DNA from 2 places in the Pontibacillus sp. ALD_SL1 genome. Region 1 is predicted to be linked to the other one. Evidence: riboswitches for the same ligand, from Rfam matches in the RefSeq annotation. Region 1 holds a riboswitch; the other holds the start of a gene.

Region 1 (8,028 bases):
ACATTTGATCGATTGTGCCTATCATATCTTTAATTTCTAACCATTCTTCGTATAGCGCCGAGCGTTGGACATTTAAATAACGCTCAACCTTTTCTTCATTTTGAAGCGTGTGTTTAATTTGCTCTGTGGACATACCCACTTCTCTTAGCGACAATATCGTCTGGAGTCTCCATAGATGATGTTCATTGTAGGAGCGATAATCATTTTCTCCTTTGTCAGGCTGTATCAATCCCTTTTCCTCATAAAAACGAATCGTTCTCGGTGTGGTGTTTAACCGGTTAGCGGCTTCTTTTATTTTCAAAACATCTTCCCCCTTTTGTTTATAAATCTATCGTAAACGTTAACGTTACGTTAAGGTAAAGAGGTTTTTTGGAATTTTTTATTTATGTATAATGAACCTATCTATAAAAGATCGGGGTCATGTCATGAAGAAGTTCTTCTTATTCTTTTTATTTCAGATGTTTATCTTTAGCGTTGGTTTTGTACTAAATGTCATATTCAACCATTACATTAGCCCACCGTTTAATAAGGTAGACCTCCTAGCTATAATGTTTGCTACCTTAATCTTATTTCCTTTTATAAGTCAAATAGAAAGGATTTACAAACCTTTTATAGAGATCAATAAACGAAGTAAAATCATTTTGTCCATATTTGCTTTCCTTGCAGCCGTGATACTGGTTGGATTTGTAGAGAATTTGTGGTTTACAATTACGGGAAAAATGTTATTTGATTTATAAAAAGCTACTTGATAGCCATCCTAAATGATTGTTCAAACAAAAAGGCTTGAGTTATAGTTCATAAACTAACTCAAGCTTTTAAAGAAAAACTTATGTCTCAGTACACGTTAAATAATCAAATTATAACGCCTTTTCTTGTGCAACCTAACCTTACTCCGATTCTTCACCTTGTTTAACTGTACTTCTAAAAAGATCACTTAACTCCTCTTTAATATTTACACTTTCTCCTTCAGCATCCCGCAAATAGAATTCTATTTCTTCCATTTGCTCTTTAATAAAGGCATCTACAAGAGAAAGGCGATCTATCTTAGTTTGACTTGGCCTGCATGTTTTGGTTTCTAATAGAGAACTCAACTCTTCCTTTAAATGCTTATTAAGAATTAGTGCATTCACAACATATTGAATGTTAGTACCAGGAAAGTGACCGCATTTCATAATCATGGAGCACATCAACACTGGGCGCACTACATTAAGGTATTTCTTAACCGCTACCTCATTCCCTTGCCCCATTTCTTTCAAATTCCGCTTCGCCATTTTGTGATAATGATGCAGTACCGCTATCGGGTTGAATGCCTTCTGGGTGATGTTTCTTAATGCATTCATAAAATCTTCATCTTCATCGTAAACAACATCAGAATGAAGCCACTCAAGAATCGATGGATTCGACTTCCTAAGAAGATGCAATGCCTTTCGTAGCTCCCAACCGCTCATATCCAATTGATCAGAGATCGGCATTTCAATGACATCCCGCTTCTCATCAATGGATAAATACCAATCAAGAGGGTGTACATAAATAAACCGTACATCATAGTCACTCGCTTCATTCGCAAGCCCATACGCCCGGCTACCAGCCTCACACGCGTACAACACCTTCACGCCATATTCCCTCTCGATCTCCCTTAACTTTTCATCCACCATATAAACATCCCCCCTCATCACTGCACAACACTAAAGGGTGAAAGGGTGCCAGACACCCTTCATCGCTCTAAAGCAACAGCGCGTGCCAGACACCCTTTATCCTGCTAAAGGGTGTCTGGCACGGTTTTGTTTGTTTTGGTTTAGTGTACCACGTTAGAGGTCATCGAATCCGTTGTCCTGGTAGTGGACTTTTGTGTATTGGCGTGATTTCTGTTCGAAGAAGTCTGATTTTCCGCTGTTGACGTCCTGATAGGCCTTTATCCATTTAAGAGGGTTTTTGGAGTAGCCTTCAAACGGTTTCTCTGCGCCAAGTTCTTTGCAACGTTTATTGGCCATGAATTTGATATAGTCCTCCACCTCTTGCATCGATAGCCCTTCAAAATCATCTCCTATAATGTAGCGCCCCCATTTAATCTCTAGGTCCGCTGCTTCCTTAAATGTATCCGTTATAAACTGCATCAATTCACCGGTCTTGTATTCAGGGTTCTCCGCGAGCACTTCCTTAAATATATGCTCGAACAAATTAACGTGAATTTGTTCATCACGGTTAATATAATTAATCATCGTGCTCGTTGAAACCATCTTTTGATTACGCGCTAAATTATAAAAGAAGGCGAATCCTGCATAGAAGAACAGGCCTTCTAATACAACGTCATATACAATCGACTTTAAGAATGACTCGACAGATTCCTCTTCGACAAAGTCTCTGTAGCCTTCCGCAATGAACGCATTTCGTTCTAGCAGGACTTCATCATGCTTCCAATATTCGAATATGGCATCTTGTTCTTGCTTATCAACAAGTGAAGATAATACATAGGAATAGGACTGATTATGAACAACTTCCTGAAATGACAGCACCTGCATCAGAGCTGTTAAACTTGAATCTGTTAAGTAATCGGCTACTTTCCCGCTGTAATCTGTCTGTATCGAATCTAAAAAGGCCAAGAGTCCAATAATCTTTTTGAACGTATCCTGCTCTTGATCACTCAGTTCACCCCACTGCCTCAGATCGTTCGCCATATTGATTTCATTTGGAATCCAGAAGTTTGCTAGCATATTCTTATACATCGGATAGGCCCAGCTGAAACGTACATCATCCCAGTTCAATACGTTTGAACTTTCTCCATTTATAATGGCCGTTGATCGATTTGGAGAATCGATATCATATAGGTTTCTCTTTTGTATTTGAGTCGTCACGCTTCTCTCCCCCTTAAGATGAACAGCTTTCACAGTCTTCAAGATCCTCTGTACTTGTCGAGCGCATATAATACGTCGTTTTGCATTTTTCACGCCAAGCTGTCAGATGCAAGTCTAATAGTTCTTTCGCTTGAACGGTGTTCTTCACGTACATATTAAACGAGATTGATTGGTCAATATGACGCTGGCGGGCAGCGTTTTGACGTATGCTCCATTTCTGATCGATATCGTAAGCTGACTTATAAAACCAATACGTAGTCGGCGTTAAACCAGGTGCCGTAACGGGAATCTTGTAGTCTTTCTTTTCTTCCGAGTAAAACTTCTGGAAGATCGGATCAATACTCGCTGTACTGCCAGCGATTAGAGAAGTCGAGGAATTTGGCGCAACTGCCATTAGGTACCCATTTCGTACGCCATCCTGTTGAATCTCATCCTTTAACGCAGTCCACTCTTCACTGTCATACCCTCGATCCGTAATGTAGTTGCCCGTTTGCCACTTCGAGCCTTCAAAATAAAGATAAGCGCCTTTCTCTCGCGCTAACTCATTACTTGCTTGAATGGTGAGATACGCAATCTTTTCATATAACGAATCGGCGTACTGAACAGCCTCGTCTGACTCCCAGCGAATCCCCTTTACAGCCAAAAGGTGATGCCACCCGAATGTCCCAAGTCCAATGCCACGGTAGCGCTGATTCGTAAGCTGAGCTTGTAAGACTGGGATATGATTTAGATCAATCACATTATCGAGCATGCGAACCTGAATCGGAATCAAACGTTCAAGCACCCCATCCGGAACAGATTTACCAAGATTAATACTCGATAGATTACAAACGACAAAGTCCCCTGCATCTTTCACCGTGATAATTTGACCATCTTCCGTGTAGTGTTCTTTCACAGTTGTTGTGCTCTGGTTTTGAGTAATCTCCGTACACAGGTTAGTGCAGTAAACCATTCCTTTATGACTATTGGCATTTTTACGGTTCACTTCATCTCGGTAAAACATAAACGGTGTACCTGTTTCCAGCTGAGAGACCATAATCCGCTTCATGATTTCAATGGCTGGAACCTTCTTCTTTTCTAAACGAGGTTCGTTCACACATTCCCGATACTTTTCTCGAAAGCTACCAGCACCTTCTTTTTCGTCATAAAAATCTTCTAGACTATAGCCCATAACCGACCGTACTTCATGAGGATCAAACAAATACCAGTCTTCCCGGTTCTCCACCGCTTCCATAAACAAATCGGGTAGCGTAACGCCAGTAAATAAATCGTGGGTACGCTGACGATCGTCCCCGTTATTTAACTTCGCATCGAGGAAGGAGAAGATATCACGGTGCCAGATATCCAAGTACACGGCAATTGCACCCTGACGTTGGCCGAGCTGATCGACACTAACAGCGGTATTATTCAGCTGTTTCATCCAAGGAATCACACCCGAACTTACGCCTTTAAAACCTTTGATGTCACTGCCGCGGGAGCGAATTTTTCCAAGGTAGACACCGAGCCCACCTCCGCTTTTCGATAGATTGGCAATGTCGGTGTTGCTGTCAAAGATGCCTTGCAAACTATCATCGACTGTATCTATAAAACAACTCGATAACTGTCCGTAGCTTTTCCCTGCGTTGGCAAGTGTCGGTGTCGCCACGGTCATATATAAATGACTCAGCGCCCAATACGCTTCTTTTACAAGATCAAGACGATGATCCGTATCTTCTTCCGCCATCAGCGTCATCGCAATGATCATAAATCGTTCCTGAGGGAGCTCGTATAAGCGCCCATCGTGGTCTGTTGCCAGGTACCGGTCAGCCAATGTTTTTAGCCCAATATACGTGAAAAACGCGTCACGCTCTGGAACAATTTCACTCCCAAGCTTTTCAACCTCTTCTTTCGTATAGTTTGTTAACAGGCGCTCGCTGTAAATTCCTTTTGTATGTAGCGATTGAATAAGGGAATAAAAGTCGGGATAGGTTTCTTCCTTTGTATAATGGCGATGAAGGGCCGCTTGTTCATACAAATACTGAGCGTAAACACGTGAACACACAAACGTCCAATCCGGCTCTTCTTCATCCATTTGATCCAACCCTTTTAAAATCACTTCATTGTAAAGTTGATGATAGGATTCAAGCCCTTTTGTTTGAATGAAATGATCCGCTATTTCTCTCAATTGCTCTACATCTAGATGTGGATATTCATTCTTTGCTTGTTTTAACACAGCGTAAATCCCCGTACTTTCTTGAACCTCGTTCATTTAATAACCTCCTCCTAAAATAAAAAATCCGTTCCTCTTCCACCAGGGAAAGAGAAACGGATCAAACGACAGGACAACAGGACAAATCAATGAAGGACTCGCCCCGCTGAGGCTATCGTTTCATCTTCTCAATCCCCGAAGAAAAAGAAACTTTAGCGAGGGCAGGCAGGTCTCCTGACTCGTGCATCGTCCTACTCTGAGGCCTTCCCATGCTTTTTTTCGCACAGTGGAATCTCTCATTTCGTCCACACTTACAGTTGCGGGGACAGTTCTGGGCTTTCACCAGATTCCCTTTCAAGCCTTGAATAGGCACCTTACAACTCGCTTATATATCAATATGTAGTGTTTTTTTATTTTTCAATCATATATCTTGTGTACATCGTAATAGATTTCTTTTATAAAATCAAGTCTTGAAGCTTATGTAGATTAGTAGTAATCGTTTATTTTCAAAATCTTTTACAAATAAACTCTCCTTCACATATAATAAGAAAAAGCAATTGGATTAAGGGAGGTCGTTACATTTGCTTTACAGACCTAGAAAACCTGTGATTCAGAAAGATCTTTCGCCAGAAGAACAAGAATACTTAGATGGACTCCCTAAGCAAAATCACCTGGGGGTTCTAGCCATGTTTTTTGGCGGTCTTGGTTTTGCATTCGGTTCATTTTATATCTCAATTCCTATTGCCGCCTTGCTATATAGCATCGCAACGGTCCGTACGTTTGATCGAAAAAAACACGATAACCCGTGGCCTTTCTTTATAGGGGTTGCCTTAAGTACGGTCGGCATTGTCCTTCACATTGTTCAGTACACACAACCTTTTATATAGATCCTGAATACCATATATAAAAACCTGCTCTGTAAAAAGGGCAGGTTTCGTGTATTATTTAGCTTTCGTTTTAAACCAACTCACAAAAAGAACAATCAACAACAGAGCCGCGAATCCTCCAGTAATAAATTTAATAAGAGCACTGTCTTGATAGAGATAAATCGCCACGTATCCCCACACAAAGACAAGAGGAAACAAGTAGTCTTTTTGCAAAAAATGAAAAGCCAGAGCTATGAGCCCTCCTGCAGTGAGCATAATGACCGCCCAGCCAAGCTCCCCAATGGAAAGAATCTCCTCAATTCCATTTCCTTTAATAGCTACAAAGGCCGCCACAATAGTCGCAATAGACGTCCAGCCTATATAGATTGAAAAAGGAATGCGATACTTGGACGATGATAAGCCTAGCCCTTGAATAATCGTATACACCACACAAAGCGTCAGTAGCGACAAGGCGATAAACAAAATCGACGGAGTGGTACCAACTACGACCGATGTCCCCGATAAAATCATACTAATCGGAAACCAAAGACCAATCCCTTTCACAACTCGATCTAATTCCTCGTCTGCAAAAAATGATTTTATAATGAACCATAACAGCAACAGGTAAATAAGCCCCCAAATCGAAAAGGCGTACGGCGCGGGCATCACATAGACCTGCTCCATAGATCCTCTCATAAAATCCGCAACGAAAACAGAGGTCACAATTAAATAAACAAAACTAGCCAGGTTAAACAATTTAAGTACTAGTGCATTCATGATGCGTATTCTCCCCTCTCGTGTGTGTATATGTACTTCCACTCAAGAAGTACAAAATGGACAACTAGTACAGTGTATGTAAGGACTAAGAGCAACATCCATAAATTTTCACTAGTATTTAAACTCTGACTAAAGCGCAATGCATATTAGGCAGTCATTTAGTTTCCTATTTGTATAAAAAAAGCAAGGTTCTAATAATTATTAGAACCTTGCTTTTCATCTATCCAGACACAGGGCGTTCTTGAACCTTGGAAGGGAAAATTGAATCTGATTGCGGAATTTTAGCGTCTTTTTCATAGGCTTGTTGGAGTTGCTGTGTCACAGGTCCCGGGTTGCCGGTACCAACTTGAATATGATCTACCTTAACGACAGGCATTATCTCTGCGGTACTGCTTGTAATAAACAATTCATCAGCCTCCGCAATGTCCTCTAAACTAAACGCTGCTTGAATAAACGGGAAGCCAAGCTGAGTTGTCAACGCTTCAACGCGCATACGCACACACCCATGTAGAATATTTTCTGTTGCAGGATGCGTGTAGACAATTCCATCTTTAACAAGATAAACATTTGATGAGCTACCTTCTGTTACCTTTTTATTACGATGGAGTATGGCTTCAAATGCACCCTTTTCAGTTGCTTCTTGCTTAGCCATAACGTTTGGTAACAGATTTAAACTTTTAATATAGCAATAATCCCAACGAACGTCTGGCTGCGTGATGGTTGTAACACCTTTTTGCAAAGGTTCCACTTTACGAGGAAGGTCTTGCACATACGCATACAAATTCGCCTGAACATCTTTAGGGAAAGCATGATCACGAGGAGCTGACCCCCGCGTTAATTGTAAATATACTTTGGCATCAGTTTCTACACTGTTTTTTGAAAGCAGTTCATCTAATTTCTCATACATTTCTTCTTTCGAGTAAGGCACATTAATCTTGATTGCCTTTGCCGAACGGAACAAACGCTCTACGTGTTCTTTAATTAAGTAATAGTTTCCGCGATAGATTCGAATAACTTCATAGACTCCATCACCAAACTGAAGCCCCCGTTCTTCAAACGGATAATAAAGCTCATCGCGATTTACAAACCCCTGATCCGTTAACAAATATGGCTTTATACTCATTTTGAACCACCTCATCTCGTTAGGTTACTCTTCTAAGAGGGACAACGACTAGTTCATTCTGTCCCCATTATAAATTCCGGTTCGATATAGTGTATCAAATTGTCGCAACATTGTGTACAGTTATGCTCTAATTGTTAGCCTTCTGTAATGTAATCTTTTTTAGATACTTTTTAAACATGAGGGATGAGATGGTTTAGGAGAGAGAGGGGGAGCTCCGATTGG
Region 2 (8,028 bases), 1.4 Mb from region 1:
TTGGTGTTTGATCATTTAACAATTGATAATGATGCACATAGGGTGAAAGCAGATGGTAAGGATGTTAGCTTAACACCTAAAGAGTATGAACTTCTTCTTTTCCTTGCACAAGCTCCTGATAAAGTCTTTGACCGTGAGCAACTTTTAAAGGAAGTTTGGCAGTACGAATTCTTTGGAGACTTGCGCACAGTCGATACTCATGTGAAACGCCTTCGTGAGAAACTAAGTAAAGTATCGAAAGACGCTGCCAAGATGATTGTGACAGTGTGGGGCGTAGGATATAAATTTGAGGTAGTTGGTGACTAATGTTCTGGCGAAGTGTAGTAGGTAAGTTGTGGTTTACCATACTACTATTAGTATCGTTTGTATTATTTATATTAACGGTTTTATTACTTGAATTCTTTGAAAGTTACCATATTTATCAAGCTGAGAAGGAATTGATGCAAACAGCTGAAAAGGTGGAAGATATCCTTGGTGAGTACGAAGAGCGTTCGTTAGCGCTTTCGATTGCTGAAAAAATTATTGATCCTTCAAGCAGAATCGTAGTTGCATTTGATGATGATGATCAGTGGATTTCACCGACATATAAAGAGGATGTACCAGTTGTCCCTATGGAGTGGTTGTATCAAGATGATTCATTATCTACCGTATTTAATTCAAAAGAAACGGTAATGAAAGAAGATATTATTCCTGAAACGGATACACATGTAATGATTGTCGGAATCCCTCTTTCCGAGCGTGGTTCTGGTATCTTCGTTTACCAATCCCTCGCCTTTGTTGAACAAACAACTTCTCAAACAACAAGAATCATTTTCTTAGGGGCTGGGATAGCGATTATTCTAACAACGATTTTTGCATTCTTCTTATCGACACGTATTACGTCTCCTCTTATTAAAATGAGAGAAGGTGCATTCGAGTTAGCACGAGGTGAATTTAATACAAAGGTCCCTATCTTGACCCATGATGAAATTGGAGAACTGGCCATGGCTTTTAATCGCATGGGAAGGCAGTTGAAGTTTCATATAAATGCACTAAACCAGGAGAAAGAGCAGTTATCAGGGATTCTTCGCTCTATGGCTGATGGTGTTATTACACTAAACCGAAAAGGTCATATGCTAGTAACGAATCCTCCTGCTGATCAATTTATTGATGCCTGGTTCTATGAACATGAAAATGGACTGCCGAATCACGACCTCTTGCCAGGTGAACTACAGGATATGCTTCAAGAAGTTATTACGCAAGAGAAAGAAATTATGACAGAGCTAGTAGTTCAAGGGCGAAGTTTTGTAGTTATCATGACTCCTCTGTACGATAAAACTTATGTTAGAGGTGCAGTTGCGGTTATTAGGGATATGACGGAAGAACGGAGATTAGACAAGCTTCGTAAAGACTTTATTGCTAATGTTTCTCATGAACTTAGGACGCCTATTTCTATGTTGCAAGGATATAGTGAAGCTATTGTGGATGATATAGCTGAATCCAAAGAAGACAAAAATGAATTAGCCAAAATTATATATGACGAGTCTCTCAGGATTGGAAGACTTGTAAATGAATTATTAGATCTTGCACGTATGGAAGCAGGCCACATACAACTAAACCGTGAGTTAGTTGATATTCATGATTATATTGAACGAATTGTTAAGAAATTTTCAGGATTAGCTAATGAAAAAAATATCTCAATTCATGTTGAAGTGGATGAAAATCTTCAGCAAGTGTATTTTGATTACGACCGTATTGAACAGGTACTAACGAACTTACTTGATAATGCTATTCGACACACAGAACAAGATAAACAAGTTTTTGTATATGTAGTAAGCGAAGAAGATGATGTTCAATTTTCTATCCATGACCAAGGTATTGGGATAGCGGATGAAGATTTACCATTTGTATTTGAACGTTTTTATAAGGCAGATAAGTCACGTAAGAGAAGTGAAGGTGGAAAGTCAGGGACTGGATTAGGCCTTGCTATTGCTAAAAATATCGTAGAAGCACACAGAGGGTCCATCTCTGTTCACAGTAAGCAAGGGGAAGGAACAACCTTCCTATTCAAACTTCCAAATGATCTCGAATCATGACGAACAATCTTGTTTCCTATGAAACGATCTACGTTTAAAATGCTTCCTTTTCTTATTTAACTATGCTACGATACAAACATAATAAAATTTCATATTTAACTATGGTGTTCTCATATGAGAACTGAATAGGGAATCTGGTTGGAATCCAGAACTGTCCTCGCAACTGTACGTGTGGACGAAAGGGAAATGCCACTTTATATATATAAGGGAAGGCTCTCGAGTAGATCGATACACAAGTCAGTAGACCTGCCATAGTTAACCGTTTCAAAGCTTCGAGGATTGAGCGTTTGAGAGACCTATCTTGTCATTGTTATACGAGATCCGTCATGCTCAAAGACTCTTCCATTATATGGAAGAGTCTTTTTTCGTAACAAAAGGTCTGTCTTCGTTCCATCTCTTCGTATCGCAACGAAACAACTACACATTTTTATGGAGAGGTTGGATGAGATGAAACAAATGATGAAAATGCTACTAGCTGCTTTATTCGTATTAGGAGGACTTGCTGCATGTGGACAGTCAACAGGGGATGCAAATAGTGGAGAGAGTAGTCAATCTACACAAGAAGAACAGCAAGAACAACGTGTACGAGTGGAAATTACAAAGAATAACAAAGAAGAAGATGTAGCTGAAAAAGAAATTGAAATTGAAGCAGGAGCAACCGTAATGGAAGTAATGAAAGCAAATTTCGATATAGAGACAGGCAGTAACGGTGGTTTCATCACTTCGATCGAAGGCGTAGCCCCTAAGAATGGGGAACAGAAAGCGTGGTTTTATTCTGTGAATGGGGAAGAAGCTATGGTTGGTGCAAACGAGTATACATTAGAACCTGGAGACATTGTTACCTTTGACTTTCACAGCTGGGAGTAATACTGATGAACTTATATAAATTAACGTTAATATCTTTGCTTGCTGCACTTGCCACAGTTGGAAGGTTTTTGTTTAGTTTCTATCCTAACGTTCAACCTGTCACAGCGATTATTATTATTTGTGGAATTTGGTTGGGTCCCTTGTACTCTGTAGTGCTTGCTGTTGTGACCACCATTTTATCTAATATGTTGTTAGGCATGGGAATATGGACATTGCCTCAAATAATAAGCTGGTCCTTAATTGGTTTGCTTGCAGGTTGGTTAGGAAAGTATAGGCATGTACTTCCAATGTATTTATATGCTGTATTTGCAGGTATAAGTGGTTATTTCTTTGGATTTATGATGGCTGTTACATACGGTCAAGTAGGGAATCATTTCTTTGCTTATTGGCTAAGTAGCCTCCCGTTTGACACGTATCATGCTGTTGGTAATGTTGTATTTATGATTGTACTATATCCCGTATTGTCTCGTTTGTTTAAACAATATGAGAAAAAAAACATACACTCTTTTAAACAACCCAATCAGTCATTGAACTGATTGGGTTGTTTTATAATGGATTGAATTAGACTATTTTCAAGATATGGGCAATAATTTTGAAGGTTCGAAGTTGAAAGAATGTTTCCGTTAGCTTTAGTTCAGTTTAATGTGGGCCTGGAAACCACTCGTTTTCCTGTGGGGAGCTGGTGATCCTCCTCAGCCGGAACGCCGGAACTAGACCGGCCCTTCTCAGGTGAAATATCCAACTTAAACTCTTCCACATAATAGGTATTATGTGGAAGAGTTGTGAAAGTAGCTATACCATTTAACATACACTAGATATTATTTGATTTTGGTAGGAAATGGTCTATTCAAACGCTTGGAAATAATTTATAGTATGAAACGGGTGAAACGTTTTACATAATTTATCGACTAATGTTATGAACGGGAGGTTGAGGAATGGATTCCGTATTTCAAGATCTTTATGAGAAATATCATAAAGATGTATTTCAATTTATATTTTACATGGTAAAAAACCGGGAGCAAGCTGAAGATCTCGTTCAAGAAGTATACATTAAAGTCATGAATTCTCATGATCGATTTAAAGGAGAGAGTAGTGAAAAAACATGGATATTTTCTATTGCACGTCATGTTACAATCGATTTCTTTCGTAAGCAAAAACGAAAGAGGAATCGTATCATGGAGTTCTTTGACTGGGGGGAGCAGGGCCATTTAATACAAGATGATCAGCCCATCCCAGAAGAAATTGCGTTGCAGAACGAAGAGATTCAAAAGATGTACCATTGTTTAGAAAGGTGTACAACAGACCAAAAGACGGTGATCATCTTGAGGTATATTCAGTCTATGTCTATACAAGAGACGGCTGACATTTTAGGAATGACTGTCAGCAAAGTTAAAACCACTCAACATAGAGGGATGAAAGCACTTCAAGCTTATATGAATGAGGAAGACGAGGAGGGGATCAAGAGTGAAACGAAATAAATATCACAGCAATGACTCCATAAAAGATCTCCTGAAAAGCATGCCTGATGTAGAAGATCGACAAAGCTCTGAAGATCTATATCGAAAAATCTCTGCCAAGCGTAATAATGAATTACAAAGACAATCTAAGCGAAAAAAGTTGGCTACAGTGTGGGGAGTAGGGGTAGCCTCAGCAGCTGCAATTATTTTATTTTTATTCGCTGCCTTACCCTCTATGCAACAAGAGCAATCCTATGATACCTCTTCTTCTGAAGAGTCAGTAGAAACAAGCAGAGACCAGGCTGAAGCTCGAGATCAAACAAAAAATGAAATAGATCGTTCATCAGAATCCAATGTAAAGAAAGACGAAAGTTCTTCACCTGAAACGGCAGAAGCTAGTTTCCATGATAGTATGGCTACGGAATCTTCATTGATCTCAAGAGTTGTGACTAAAAATGAGAATGAACTCAATGCCATTGCAGCGTTTGGGGATTTGCAAGGACAATATGTAGTTCCAGTTACTTTTTCAGTCTTAAAAGAGTCCAACACCATGGAACAACTCTATAATTCACTAGAAGGCTCATTCAAAGAAGATGAGTGGGGAGTCAAAGGCTATCAGTTTGCTTCTGTTTCATTTGATATTAACCAAGAAGAAGGAATCGTACTGGTAAACTTCCCTGTGGATTATGATTTCCCTGAATCCTCTACCCAAGAGAATATCTTTATAATGTCTCTTAAAGTAATGTTTGGTCCGCTTGATGTGAATACAATTAAGCTTGAGACAGACGGTGAACCAGGTATTAATCTTGGGAACAATACAGGGTTAGAGGAAATCGATATTTCTGGAGAATTTCTCTACAAATTATATACACCGCAAAAGGGTCCGCGACTATTTATTTCAATTCCTGTCAATCAGGGGTCAACGGTAGAAGAAGCATTAAAGGAACTTAAAGTTGATGAAACGGCATTTAGTATTGAAGGTACCATTCCGCATTCAGTTGATATAGAGGATGTAAAAATAGATGGTGAGCTTCTTGAAGTTAATATGAATGGCGGTGACAATATTGATGATCAGCAAGTAATCACAATGATTGAATCCATTCTTATGACAGCTAAGCAATTTGGATTTACTCAGGTTAAGTTCAACAATCTTCCTAAGGACGAGGTAGGAATGTACGATTTAAGCCAGGCCATTTCTGTTCCTTACAGTGTTAATCCTATGCCTTTACAACAAAGTTCTCCTTAAACATAAAAAAGCTCGCCTCAATTGGCGAGCTTTTTTTTACTTTATTTATTTTCTTCATAACGTGCTAAGCACTCATCAATAAGCTTGCTAGCTGCTTCTACACCTTCGTATTCTCCGATCTCAGTTTTCTTACCTTGAAGATCTTTATACGTTTTGAAGAAGTGAGAAATCTCTTCTAATTTATGCTGTGGTACATCGTCTAAAGTGTGAACATCTTTGAAGCGTGGATCCTCAGTAGGAACTGCAATTAGCTTCTGATCTTCTTCTCCATCATCAATCATATTTAAGAAACCAATTACACGAGATTCAATTACGCAACCTGGGAAAGTTGGGTTTGTAACAAGCACAAGTGCATCAAGTGGGTCATCGTCTAATGCTAACGTGTCATCAATATACCCGTATTCTGCAGGGTAGAATTGGGAAGAGAATAGAACACGGTCAAGTTTAAATACACCTTTTTCCTTATCAAATTCATATTTGTTTTGACTTCCTGTTGGAATTTCAATAAACACATCAATAACTTTATTTTCCGCCATTTGAATGCCTCCTTATTCGACAATAGTATGTATGTTCTTGCAGATTTATATTATATCAACATTTAGCTAGGAAGGAAAGCATAGAACATGTTAAAATAAAGGTATCGACGTATGTTAGGACTGATGATAAATGGACCAACATTCTTTAGTTGAGCAACTTTCCCCAAAAGTCAAGCTTGTCCGTGTCGAAAGGGGCTATACGCAGGAGCGTATGTCTTTGATACTCGGTGTGTCTAAAAAGACCCTTGTCCAAATAGAGAAGGGTAGAATTCAAGCTAGTTGGACAACGTTAGTAGCTATGGTTGCTTTATTTCGAGATAGCGAAGTCATACAAAATACATTGGGGGAAGATCCTCTAGAAGTTTTAGAGACGATAGCCCATGAATCTGTATATCGCCCTAAGCAGCGCACGCTTGGTGGGAAGGTGTGGTGGACATCAGTAGAAGAGCATAATGGATATATATTACAACAAAATGTTCTAAGTCAACATTACAGAATCATCGACGGGAATTATTATAGGTACTTTAGCAGCTTTGATCTTAAAGAAGCGCGTCAGAAATTGGCTGAGCTAGGGGAAAATCCGATATAAAAAAGATCCCTCCATTATGTGAAGGGATCTTTTTAGGAAGATAGCTTATTCGAATTTCAAAGCGTCGCCGTCGAACGGTTCGTCTTCAACTTTAATGGAATCTGTAGGGCAACCTTCGAAAGCATCTTCCATATCTTCGTGAAGATCCTCAGGAATCTCAGCAGTACCTTTATTATCGTCTAAGATGACAAATGCAATGCCTTCATCATCGTAATCATAAATATCTGGAGCTGCAGCCCCGCAAGCCCCACATGCAATGCATGTTTCTTTGTCAACAATTGTATATTTAGCCATGTCACATACCCTCCTATAATATTTAAGACCCTGGTATGGATCTTCTATTACATATATAAGTATCCTAATTTGGAAACATTTTCGCCTATTACATATTGTAAAGCTCTTCTTTTAACATTTCAACTAAAAATCGGCGATTTCACCATGCAATCTAAGCTGGACGTGACCCTTCATATAGCTTTCTGAAGGGGAGAGAAAGGGGATCTCATGTTTAACACTTTATTACTTCACAGCATTCAACAATTACAAGGTGAAAGAAGTGCCTCTGCGATTTTACACATGCTAACAGGTAAAAAATCTTCACAAACATTTCAGGACGTTTATGCATACCATCTATCAACTTTTTTTGGAATACATCGGACGATTACTCGTGATGATTTAATGAATGAATTAAAAAAATTAAAGGCGCTTCAGTATATTGCAATTAGAGAGCGAGAAATACGTTTGACAGAATATGGTTTAAAAGAACTCAACAAAGAACCAATTGAACATACACCCTTAGCTTGGCTGAATGGTACTGCATATCAGCATATGGACCAGCAATTTTGGGGTCGTTTAGTAGTATTCGTACAGACAGCCTCTAATATCGCTTCTGGTCAGCATCAATTTATTCCAGTTGACGAACGAAAAGAAGTTTTGAATTGGGTAAAAGTAAAGTATCGATATGAACAATCCAACCTTCGTGAATACTTACAGCACCTATATTCTGAACTACATGTTCTTTTGAAAGGTATGCCTGAATGGGTTGCTGAACTTACAACCTATCGTTTATCTGCTTACCATCGCTATGGAATGAGTAAAGATCAGTTGGCTTTACACTACAACCTTTCTGTTCATGACGTCACAATTACCCTACAGGCTGTTATTCATTATTTGTTACAGAGTGTTTTGGAAGACCAAAGAACTTACCCTTACTTATTTCAAATGTGTGAAGACCTTCAAGTGACACTACCACTTACTCACT

The links. A riboswitch is a leader RNA that binds a small molecule or an ion and turns the genes downstream of it on or off. The one in region 1 is predicted to bind cobalamin.
Region 2: another riboswitch for cobalamin. It lies ahead of IMZ31_RS10320 (DUF4430 domain-containing protein); the one in region 1 lies ahead of IMZ31_RS03450 (ribonucleoside-diphosphate reductase subunit alpha).

What each region holds. Positions count from the first base shown of each region.
Region 1 covers NZ_CP062974.1:678,481-686,508, reverse strand. Annotated here, with positions in the region: gene IMZ31_RS03465 (MerR family transcriptional regulator) at 1-301, opposite strand, end outside; gene IMZ31_RS03460 (nucleotidyltransferase domain-containing protein) at 888-1,655, opposite strand; gene IMZ31_RS03455 (ribonucleotide-diphosphate reductase subunit beta) at 1,809-2,852, opposite strand; gene IMZ31_RS03450 (ribonucleoside-diphosphate reductase subunit alpha) at 2,866-5,100, opposite strand; cobalamin riboswitch at 5,247-5,432, opposite strand; gene IMZ31_RS03445 (cell division protein FtsK) at 5,622-5,927, shown strand; gene IMZ31_RS03440 (tryptophan-rich sensory protein) at 5,982-6,683, opposite strand; gene dat (D-amino-acid transaminase) at 6,904-7,806, opposite strand.
Region 2 covers NZ_CP062974.1:2,036,924-2,044,951, reverse strand. Annotated here, with positions in the region: gene IMZ31_RS10330 (response regulator) at 1-306, shown strand, start outside; gene IMZ31_RS10325 (ATP-binding protein) at 306-2,075, shown strand; cobalamin riboswitch at 2,161-2,344, shown strand; gene IMZ31_RS10320 (DUF4430 domain-containing protein) at 2,523-2,942, shown strand; gene IMZ31_RS10315 (ECF transporter S component) at 2,948-3,478, shown strand; gene sigX (RNA polymerase sigma factor SigX) at 3,878-4,420, shown strand; gene IMZ31_RS10305 (GerMN domain-containing protein) at 4,407-5,645, shown strand; gene IMZ31_RS10300 (inorganic diphosphatase) at 5,687-6,181, opposite strand; gene IMZ31_RS10295 (helix-turn-helix transcriptional regulator) at 6,312-6,770, shown strand; gene IMZ31_RS10290 (ferredoxin) at 6,816-7,064, opposite strand; gene IMZ31_RS10285 (YpbB family protein) at 7,272-8,028, shown strand, end outside.